3 regions of the Streptomyces vulcanius genome follow, and region 1 is predicted to be linked to each of the others. Evidence: riboswitches for the same ligand, from Rfam matches in the RefSeq annotation. Region 1 holds a riboswitch; each other region holds the start of a gene.
The links. Region 1 has a riboswitch for cyclic di-AMP ahead of ACFPIH_RS30130 (transglycosylase SLT domain-containing protein). Riboswitches for the same ligand answer to the same signal wherever they lie in the genome.
Positions count from the first base shown of each region.

Region 1 (3,553 bases):
CTTCGGCAGATCGGGGTCGCCCGAGTCGGCGAGCGCCGGGACCAGCCCGATGGTCGCCGCCGCGACGCCGATCACGGTGACCGGAACGACGTACCGCACGGCCTTGCGGCGCCCGAGGCGCGGGTCGGCCGCGTCTCCGGCGGTCGTGATGTCGTCGGATGCGTTCGGTGCCATGTGTGCCTTACCTCCGTCGTCGGCGGCGGCTGGTCATCTCGCGATGTAACGTCCCCACCCCGAGCCGCCATTCTCACCCGAATCGGTGAGCGGTGGTGTTTTCCCTGGTTCCCATCTGACCAAATCGCACACGAAGAAGCGTCAGACCCGGGAGCCAACTCCGCGTACGTCTGGGGTATGACGTCGAGGGCCGCGGCGTACTCCCGACCCGTAGGGGTCACCCCCGGCAGGCCGCGTCCCGCAAGGGCCGGCGCCCTCCCGGAGAACCCGGCGCGGCGTCGGTCAGCCGGCGCGGTGGACCACCGCGTCGCAGAGTTCCGTCAGGGCCGCCTTCGCGTCGCAGTCCTTGAGGGGGGCCAGCGCCGCCCGGGCCTCCTCCGCGTACCGCACGGTGTCGCGGCGGGCCTGCTGGAGCGCCGGATGGGCGCGCAGGGCCGCGACCGCCTCCGCGAGCTTGGCGTCGTCGCTCAGGTCGGAGTCGAGCAGCTCGCACAGCGCGACGTCCTCGGGCAGCGACTGCTGCGCCGCCCGCTCGCGCAGCCGCAGCACCGGCAGCGTGGGGACGCCCTCGCGCAGGTCGGTGCCGGGGGTCTTGCCGGACTCGTGGGAGTCGGAGGCGATGTCCAGGACGTCGTCCGCCAGCTGGAAGGCGGCGCCGAGCCGCTCCCCGTACTGGGTGAGCACGTCGACCACGGTGTCGTCGGCGCCCGACATCATCGCGCCGAAGCGGCAGGAGACCGCCACCAGGGAGCCCGTCTTGCCGCCGAGGACGTCCAGGTAGTGCTCCACCGGGTCACGGCCGTCGACCGGGCCCGCCGTCTCCAGGATCTGGCCGGTGACCAGCCGTTCGAACGCCTCGGCCTGTACGCGGACCGCCTCGGGGCCGAGGTCGGCGAGGATGTGTGAGGCGCGCGCGAAGAGGAAGTCGCCGGTGAGGACGGCGAGCGAGTTCCCCCAGCGGGCGTTGGCGCTGGGCACCCCGCGCCGGACCGCCGCCTCGTCCATGACGTCGTCGTGGTACAGGGTCGCCAGATGGGTCAGTTCCACCACCACGGCCGACGGTACGACCCCGGGCGCGTACGGGTCGCCGAACCGCGCCGCGAGCATCACGAGGAGTGGCCGGAATCGCTTCCCTCCGGCTCGCAGCAGATGCTGGGCCGCCTCCGTGATGAACGGCACCTCACTCTTGGTGGCCTCGAGCAAGCCTTCCTCGACAGCCGCCAATCCGGCCTGGACATCGGCTTCCAGAGCCTGGTCCCGCACGCTCAGCCCGAACGGCTCGACGACGGTCACGAGGAGTCTCCTGTCTGCTGGTGTCTGCTGGCGATTACGCGGTTTGTCGATAGGTCTCTGAGCTCACTCAAGTCAGCGTATCCGGTCATGTTTCGATCACCACGAGCCCCCACGGTTACAGCTCGGGCGGTCTCACCGGGAAGCGGGCACCCCTTACGCGGCCATCTGGGTTTATTACCCGTTTCGCCCTTCTTGTGGAAGCCGGTGAGTTGGCTCACTCGGCCGGACGAACCGACCCTCCCCGGGTTCCCGTTCCCCGCACCCCGACCCCTCTCACCCGTCAAGCGAGTTGACGCTTTGCAGCAACAAAGGATCAAGTACCTCATAAGCCACAGACCAAGGTCAATAGGGGTCATCTGTGAATCCGCCACTTGTTCCGGACATGTGCTCTCGCATACGTTCCCGGCCTGTCGAGCGGACGCCTAATCCTGCCGCCGCTCCGACACCCACCTAGAACGCCATGGCAGGAGCGGGGGAACCAGGTAAGTCGCCGGACCGGATGTTTCATTTCACATGGGGCATTCCGTTACGGCTTGGGGTGAAGCCGCGTCCCTCCCCGGGACGCGGCCGGGCAGCTCCCGCCCGAACCCGACAGCTCACCTCGCAGGCGACGGAGAGGACACTTCGCCATGCCTGCTGCCGCTCAGAACCGCGGTCCCCGCCGCCTCGCCCGCACGCTCGCCGTCGCCGCCACCGGCGCGGCCGTGCTCGCCCTTCCGCTCATCGGCGCCACCGGCGCCTCCGCGGCCACCACCGCGACCACGGCCACGACGGTGACGACCGCCGGATACGCCAACAACCTCGACGGGTGGATCCGCGAGTCGCTCGCGATCATGGCCCAGAAGGGCATCCCCGGCACCTACAACGGCATCTACCGCAACGTGATGCGGGAGTCCTCGGGCAACCCGAACGCCATCAACCTGTGGGACTCCAACGCCGCCGCCGGCACCCCCTCCAAGGGCCTGCTCCAGACCATCGACCCGACCTTCCAGGCCTACCACGTGGCCGGCACGTCGTGGGACCCCTACGACCCGGTCGCGAACATCACCGCAGCCTGCAACTACGCGGCGGCGCGCTACGGCTCGATCGACAACGTCTTCGGCGCGTACTGACCCAGGCGCCTCACGGCCAGAGACGTTCGAGGACGACGGCCACGCCGTCGTCCTCGTTCGACGTCGTCACCTCGTCGGCCACCGCCTTGAGTTCGGGATGCGCGTTGGCCATCGCCACCCCGCGGGCGGCCCAGTCGAACATCGGGATGTCGTTGGGCATGTCACCGAAGGCGATGGTGTCCTCGGGCCGCAGCCCCAGGTGTTCGGCGGCCAGGGCGAGGCCCGTCGCCTTCGTGATCCCGCACGGCTGGAGCTCCACCGTGCCGGGACCCGACATGGTGACGGTGGCGAGCGAACCGACCACCGCGCGGGCCGTGGCCGCCAACTCGTCGTCGGACAGGGCGGGATGGCGCAGCAGCACCTTGCTGATCGGCGCGCACCACAGGTCGTCGCGGTCGCCGACGCGCAGGGCGGGCAGGGTCGGGTGCGGCATCGTGTAGCCGGGCTCGATGAGCGTCAGCCCGTCGACACCGTCCTGGTCCACGGCCGCGTACACCTCCCCGATCTCGGCCTCGATCTTGCCGATCGCGGTCTCCGCCAGCTCCCGGTCCAGGGTGACCGACCACAGCAGACGGTCGGCACCGACGTCGTACAGCTGCGCGCCCTGGCCGCACACCGCGAGCCCTCTGCTGTGCAGCCGGTCGAGCAGCGGCCGTACCCGGGGCGCGGGCCGGCCGGTCACCACCAGGTGGCGCGCCCCGGCGGCCGACACCCGCGCGAGCGCGGCGAGCGACCGGTCGGAGAAGGTGTCGTCGCCGCGCAGCAGCGTTCCGTCCAGGTCGGTGGCGATGAGGGAGTACGCGGTGCGCGAGGCATTAGCGGTGGGTGCGGCCATGATCAGAGAATACGGATCCCGCACCCTGCGGACTCGACGCGAATCGAACGAGGCCGAAGTCCGGCACGCTTGTGCCAACTCCCCTTTGATTGTTGACCGGAGACGCCCACGACGATCCGGTGCTCTCACCGTTCGCCCG
Region 1 is NZ_JBHSFK010000022.1:11,539-15,091, forward strand. It holds gene ACFPIH_RS30120 (LolA family protein) at 1-174, opposite strand, end outside; gene ACFPIH_RS30125 (polyprenyl synthetase family protein) at 457-1,467, opposite strand; cyclic di-AMP (ydaO/yuaA leader) riboswitch at 1,914-2,092, shown strand; gene ACFPIH_RS30130 (transglycosylase SLT domain-containing protein) at 2,097-2,579, shown strand; gene ACFPIH_RS30135 (HAD family hydrolase) at 2,590-3,414, opposite strand.

Region 2 (3,553 bases), on a different contig from region 1:
GACCTGCGACTCGCCGTGGATCCGGCCGACTTGAGATGGCGCGGCGGGCTCATCATGCGGGGACTGCGCACACTGCCGGTCGAGTTCACCGCACCCGGTGCATGACTGGGGGTGACTGACCACAGGTCAGGGGCAGTGTGACCGTCCGGCGGAGCGAAGGTGACCAGCCCTCAACTCTGTGATCTTCACGTGATCTGCGCGGCATTAACTTGTGACAAGTGATCGTCTGCCGATACGTTCATTCGTCAGCGCGGCGCATATGCACACCCGTCGCACCCGCCGCGCCGGTCACTGCTGTCCAGAGAAAGGCCCTCGCATGCTCTCCGGGAACGGTCGTCACCGTCGCCCCCGTCAGGCTCCGGCCCTCCTCGTCGCCGCCGGAGTGACCGGCTCCGCCATCGCCATCCCGCTGCTCGCCGCGAGTGGCGCGAGCGCGGCCGACGGCACGGTGTGGGACAAGGTGGCGCAGTGTGAGACCGGAGGCTCGTGGAGCGCCGACGGCGGTGACGGCGAGTACGGCGGTCTGAACCTCACCCAGGACGACTGGGAGGCGTACGGCGGACTCGACTACGCCAAGAGCCCCGACCTGGCCAGCCGCAACCAGCAGATCGCCGTCGCCCAGAAGCTCCTCGCGGGCGAGGGTGTGGGCGCGTGGGGCACCTGTGCGCTGACCTCCGGGCTGACCAAGGAGTCGGGCTCGCTGAGCGTGGACACCGGCGTGGCGGGCGACTCGTCCGACTCGTCCGTGTCCTCCGGATTGTCCGACCTGTCCAAGGGGGAATCCGACGATTCTTCCGACTCTTCGGGTTCTTCCGGATCGTCCGACTCTTCCGGATCGTCCGACTCGTCGAGCTCCAACGATGCCGACAGCTCCAGTGATTCCGGCCAAGATGGCGCCGACTCGGCGACGGGTTCGACGGGTTCGCCCAGCGGTTCCTCGTCGTCCGCTTCCTCCTCCCCTACGGAGGGGTCCGGTAAGTCGGATGTGTCCGCCGGATCCGAGGGTGACTCGCGGGCGACCGACGGCTCGTCCGCAGACGCCTCCGGGACGGGTGACGCGGACGACGCGACCCAGGAGGCGGGCTCTTGGACCCTGGTCGACACCGGTTCCCTCGGCTCCGGGAAGCATCGCGGCACCCTCGCCGACGAAAGCGCGGTGGACGGCCCCGCCCCCGCCTCCTCCGGCCGTCATGCCGCCTCGACGTACATCGTTCAGGAGGGGGACTCCCTCGCCTCCATCGCCGACTCCCTTGACCTCGACGGCGGATGGCGTGCGCTCTACGACGAGAACAAGGACGTCATCGGTACCGACCCGGGCAACATCGAGGCCGGTCAGATACTCGACACGGGTATCCAATAAGGCGCAGAACGACTGAAGTTCACGCCCCACTTCGCCATCTAATGTCCGGTTTGGTGAAAGTGTGGGATGAGTCTCAGAAGCCCTGATCGTCTTTGAATTTACGTCGATGCCGTGTCTACGGTCATCACCGCTCGGCATCCCGAGCCCCGGCCGTCGCCAACGCCGAATCCTGCCAGTGGCGGCCCGGGAACAGTCGTCGCGTCAAGCGCCGTAGGCAGGAGCGGGGGACCCAAGGTAAGTGCCGGGGACAGCGGTTGACGCTGGAACCGGCTCGGGGTGAAGCCGCGCACCGCGAGGTGTGCGGCCGGGCAACTCAACCGGCCCGAACCCGACAGCTCACCTCGCAGGCGTCGGTGAGGGGATCCACCATGCTGTTTTCCAGCAAGGGCAAGCATCGCCGCCCGTCCAAGGCCACCCGCGTCGCCGCTCTCGCCGGCGTCACCGGTGTCGCCATCGCCGCCCCGCTGATGGCGGCCGGGAACGCCTCCGCCGCCACGGCCTCCGAGTGGGACACCGTCGCCCAGTGCGAGTCCGGTGGCAACTGGTCCATCAACACCGGCAACGGCTACTACGGCGGTCTGCAGTTCTCCGCGTCCACCTGGGCCGCGTACGGCGGCACGGCGTACGCCGCGCAGGCCAACCAGGCCAGCAAGTCCCAGCAGATCGAGATCGCCGAGAAGGTCCTCGCGGGCCAGGGCAAGGGTGCCTGGCCGGTCTGCGGTGTCGGTCTCTCCGGCGCCTCGTACAACGGCAGCAGCTCCTCGAGCTCGAACTCCGGCAGCAGCTCCTCCTCCTCTTCCTCCTCCAAAGAGTCCCGCTCCGACGAGCAGGCCGCCTCCCGCTCCACCGAGCGCCCGGCCGCCACCAAGAGCGAGAAGAGCAGCAAGACCGTCACCACCCCGACCGGCACGAAGGTCAAGAAGGGCGACGGCGAGTACAAGGTCGTCAAGGGCGACACCCTCAGCTCCATCGCCGAGAAGCACGACGTCAAGGGCGGCTGGCAGAAGCTGTTCGAGCTGAACAAGGACATCGTCGTGGACGCCGACCTCATCTACCCGGGTCAGCAGTTGCACCTGAAGTGACACCCGCTCGCCAGCGGGGCCACAGGCCGCTCACATGGTGGCCCCGCATCCTGAAGACCTCGTGAGGGTCACCCCCCCTGTCCCCACGGGCCCCCCGCTCCGGTGCGTGTTCCCCCGTACGCACCGGGGCGGGGTTTTCTCTGTCTGCTCCTTTGCCCGCGTGTTCGCCTCCACGCCACCCCCTCTTTGTTCCGAACTGAAACAATGGGTACCGTGCGTCCACGGGACGGTCGGTCGGCTGCCGACACCCCGAAGGCGGTTAGGCTCTAGTCGCAAGGCCCACGCGGCCCCGCACAACCAGCGTCACATCCCATGAAGGAGATGCTCGTGCCGTCCATCGACGTCGTCGTAGCCCGGGAAATCCTGGACTCCCGAGGCAACCCCACGGTCGAGGTCGAGGTCGGCCTCGACGACGGCAGCACGGGTCGTGCCGCCGTTCCGTCCGGCGCCTCCACCGGTGCCTTCGAGGCCATCGAGCTCCGCGACGGAGACCCCAACCGCTACCAGGGCAAGGGCGTCGAGAAGGCCGTCCTCGCCGTCATCGAGCAGATCGGCCCCGAGCTGGTCGGCTACGACGCCACCGAGCAGCGCCTGATCGACCAGGCCATGTTCGACCTGGACGCCACCGACAACAAGGGCTCCCTCGGCGCGAACGCGATCCTCGGCGTCTCCCTCGCCGTCGCGCACGCCGCCTCCGAGGCCAGCGACCTGCCGCTCTTCCGCTACCTGGGCGGCCCCAACGCGCACCTGCTGCCGGTGCCGATGATGAACATCCTGAACGGCGGCTCGCACGCCGACTCCAACGTGGACATCCAGGAGTTCATGATCGCCCCGATCGGCGCGGAGTCCTTCTCCGAGGCCCTGCGCTGGGGCACCGAGGTCTACCACACCCTCAAGGCCGTCCTGAAGTCCAAGGGCCTGTCCACCGGCCTCGGCGACGAGGGCGGCTTCGCCCCGAACCTGGGCTCCAACCGCGAGGCCCTCGACCTCATCCTCGAGGCCGTCAAGCAGGCCGGTTACATCCCCGGCGAGCAGATCGCCCTCGCGCTCGACGTCGCCGCCTCCGAGTTCTACAAGGAGGGCAAGTACCTCTTCGAGGGCAAGGAGCGCT
Region 2 is NZ_JBHSFK010000002.1:105,200-108,752, reverse strand. It holds partial or broken gene ACFPIH_RS02730 (cytochrome P450) at 1-105, shown strand, start outside; gene ACFPIH_RS02725 (transglycosylase family protein) at 317-1,360, shown strand; cyclic di-AMP (ydaO/yuaA leader) riboswitch at 1,557-1,725, shown strand; gene ACFPIH_RS02720 (transglycosylase family protein) at 1,729-2,442, shown strand; gene eno (phosphopyruvate hydratase) at 2,764-3,553, shown strand, end outside.
Region 2: another riboswitch for cyclic di-AMP. It lies ahead of ACFPIH_RS02720 (transglycosylase family protein); the one in region 1 lies ahead of ACFPIH_RS30130 (transglycosylase SLT domain-containing protein).

Region 3 (3,553 bases), on a different contig from region 1:
GGACGTTCAGGAGTACCTCTGGGAGCGGCTCGACGGCCTCCTCTCCAGCGCGCCCGTCGACTACGTGAAGTGGGACTTCAACCGCTGCTTCACCGACGCCGGCTGGCCGGACGACGCCTACCCGCAGCGCCTCTGGGTCGACCATGTGCGGGCCCTGTACGGCCTGCTCGACCGGCTGCGGGCGGCCCACCCGGGTGTCGCCTTCGAGTCCTGCTCGGGCGGCGGCGGGCGCATCGACCTCGGCATCCTCGGCCGCACCGACCAGGTGTGGACCTCCGACAACACCGACCCGCTGGACCGGCTCGACATCCAGCACGGCTTCAGCCAGATCCACCCGGCCCGGGTCATGGCCGCCTGGGTCACCGACAGCCCCAACGTCCAGCTCAACGGCCGGGCCAGCTCGCTGCGGTTCCGTTTCGTCAGCGCCATGGCAGGGGTGCTCGGGGTCGGCGGCGACCTCACCGAGTGGAGCGAGGAGGAACTCGCCGAGGCCCGGCGGTGGGTGGAGCTCTACAAGGAGATCCGTCCGCTCGTGCAGCACGGCGACCTCCACCGGCTGCGGCCCCCGGCCGGCGGGCTGAGCGCCGTCCAGTACGTGCGCGGCGACGAGAGCGTCGTCCTCGCCTGGCTCCAGGCGCAGCGGTTCGGCGAGCCCGTCCCCGCGCTGCGACTGCGCGGACTCGACCCGACAGCGTCGTACGAATGCCGCGAAACGGGCGAAGTTCACCGAGGTGCGGTGCTGCTCCATCATGGTCTGCCGACCGGGCTGCGCGGTGACCTCGATGCGACGGTTATCCGGCTGCGCCGCATCTGAGGTTTCTGTCCGGAATGGATCCTTCGTTCCAACTCGCTCTGGAATAGGGGATCCTGGGGTATACCACGTGAGCAGCGTCATATTCGTGACCGTGCGCTGTCCGTCATGTTCACGTAATGCGGGTGCTTTCCAAGGGTGTTAGGCGGAAAACGCGCTCCTGATTAACGGAGCGTCACTGGGAATTCTCACAGCGGATCAAGAGAAAGGCCTCAACAGGGCAACCTCTGCTTGTTCCTGTGCGTCTTGGTCGCTTACGTTCCACATCAATCCGGACGGACGCCTAATCCTGCCGCCGTCCGGAATCCGCACACTCACCCGTACCCGGCAGGAGCGGGGGACCCACAGGTAGAACCGCCTGTTCCGGTCTCCGGAACAGGCTTGGGGTAAAGCCGCGCCTTGCCGCGGCCGGACATCTCCAGTCCGCACCCGACAGCTCACCTCGCAGGCGCCGGAGAGGAATTCGTCATGCCCGCGAAGGGTAAGCACCGCCGTCCGAAGAGCCAGCGTTTCACCCGCTCCATAGCCGTCGCCGGAACGGGTGGCGCCGCCCTGGCACTCCCGTTGATGGGGGCCACCGGCGCCCATGCGGCGACCACGGAATCCGTTTCGGCGTCCGTTTCCGCCGCTGTTTCCGCCTCCGTTCCGCAAAAGGCCGTGCAGTCCGTGCCGGTCGCGCGGAAGACGGCGACCGCCAGAACCTACACCGTGCGGGCGGGCGACTACCTCGCCAAGATCGCCGACCAGCAGCACGTCAGCGGTGGCTGGCAGAAGCTGTACGCGGACAACCGTGAGGCAGTCGGCGACAATCCCTCGCTGATCCACCCCGGCCTCAAGCTGTCGATCGGCGCGAAGGCCGCCGCGACCGACACGTCGTCGTCCTCCGGTTCGTCGTCCTCCGGTTCGTCTTCGTCCGGTTCGTCTTCGTCCGGTTCCGCGACGTCGAAGTCGTCCTCCTCCGAGGCCTCGAAGTCTTCCGAGGCCTCCGACTCGCAGGCGTCGTCGTCCTCCGGGGCGTCCACCCAGGAAGTTGCGAGTGGCACCGGCAGCTCCAGCGGCTACACGCTCCCCGTCGCCGGCGCCACCATCGGCACCGGGTACCGCGTGGCCGGCAGCATGTGGTCCAGCGGCTACCACACCGGCGTCGACTTCGTCGTCCCGACGGGCACCTCCCTCAAGGCGGTCGCCGCGGGCACGGTCGTCTCCGCGGGCTGGGGCGGCGCGTACGGCAACCAGGTCGTCATCAAGCTCGCCGACGGCTACTACGCCCAGTACGCCCACCTGTCCCAGCTCTCCGTCTCGGCCGGGCAGGCCGTGACCGAGGGCCAGCAGGTCGGGCTCTCCGGCGCGACCGGCAACGTGACCGGCCCGCACCTGCACTTCGAGATCCGCACCACGCCGGACTACGGCTCCGACGTGGACCCGGTCGCCTACCTCCGCTCCCACGGCGTCACCGTCGGCTGACCCCGCCGACCACCACCTGCCTGACACGCTGCCGAAGGCCGGACCCCGATCCCCGGGTCCGGCCTTCGGTGTGCCGTCTGCGTGGCACGGTGGCCCGGCGGGTAGGGGGTAAGCGCTTTCTGTCATGTGCATCCCGTGCTGCCAAGTGAAGGAGTCGCTCGCATGACCACCACCCGTCGGGCCTTCGGAGCCCTTTCCGCAGGTGCCGCCCTGGCCGCCCTCGCTCCCGCCGGGCCCGTGAGCGCCGCGCCCCGCCGCGGTCGGCTGATCGCCCGCGACGACTTCCGCCACGGGCTCGGACGGTGGGCCGTGGAGCTGGAGCAGGGCGGCACCGTCACGGCCTCGCACGGGGTCCTGGAGGTCGACGTGCCCGCCGGGGCGACGATCTGGTTCCGACGGCCGCTCGAAGGGCCGTACGTCCTCGAATACGTCGCCACGCCCGTGGCCGAGGGCGGTGCCAACGACCGGGTCTCCGACCTCAACAACTTCTGGAACGCCGTCGACGTCCGCTCCCCGGACGACCTCTTCGCCACCCCGCGCGGCGGCGCGCTCGCCGAGTACGACTACCTCACGACGTACTACGTCGGCTACGGCGCCAACAGCAACACCACGACCCGGCTGCGCCGTTACGTCGGGCAGGCGGGGGTACGGCCGCTCATCCACGACTACACCGAGCCGCTGCTCGTCGCGGGCGAGCCGAACCGGGTGCGGATCGTCTCCGACGGTTCGGCCGTGCGGTGGTGGAACAACGGGCGGCTCGTCTTCGACCACACCGACCCGGAGCCCTACACCCGGGGGCACTTCGCCTTCCGGACCACCTGGAGCCACTTCCGCATCCGCAGCTTCCGCGTGTGGTCGCTTATTCCCTGATTGGCCAACTCTTTAGGAGTGGCTTATCTCACCGCACGTCAACCCCTTATTACGGTCGCGTAGGTCACATTGGAAGGTGAATCATGAGCGGCTGTGGCAGACGATTCGAAGAATGACAGCAGATCAGTGATCGGGTCGTACGTGGCGGTGGGGGACAGCTTCACCGAGGGCGTCGGCGACCCCGGCCCCGACGGGGCATTCGTCGGCTGGGCCGACCGGTTCGCGGTACTCCTCGCCGACCGGCGGCCCGAGGGACATTTCGAGTACACCAACCTGGCCGTGCGCGGGAAACTGCTCGACCAGATCATGGAGGACCAGCTTCCGCGGGCCGTGGAACTCGCCCCGGACCTGGTGACCTTCTGCGCGGGCGGCAACGACATCCTCCGGCCCGGCACCGATCCGGACGAG
Region 3 is NZ_JBHSFK010000056.1:65,833-69,385, forward strand. It holds gene ACFPIH_RS50160 (alpha-galactosidase) at 1-814, shown strand, start outside; cyclic di-AMP (ydaO/yuaA leader) riboswitch at 1,117-1,275, shown strand; gene ACFPIH_RS50165 (peptidoglycan DD-metalloendopeptidase family protein) at 1,280-2,275, shown strand; gene ACFPIH_RS50170 (DUF6250 domain-containing protein) at 2,438-3,145, shown strand; gene ACFPIH_RS50175 (SGNH/GDSL hydrolase family protein) at 3,272-3,553, shown strand, end outside.
Region 3: another riboswitch for cyclic di-AMP. It lies ahead of ACFPIH_RS50165 (peptidoglycan DD-metalloendopeptidase family protein); the one in region 1 lies ahead of ACFPIH_RS30130 (transglycosylase SLT domain-containing protein).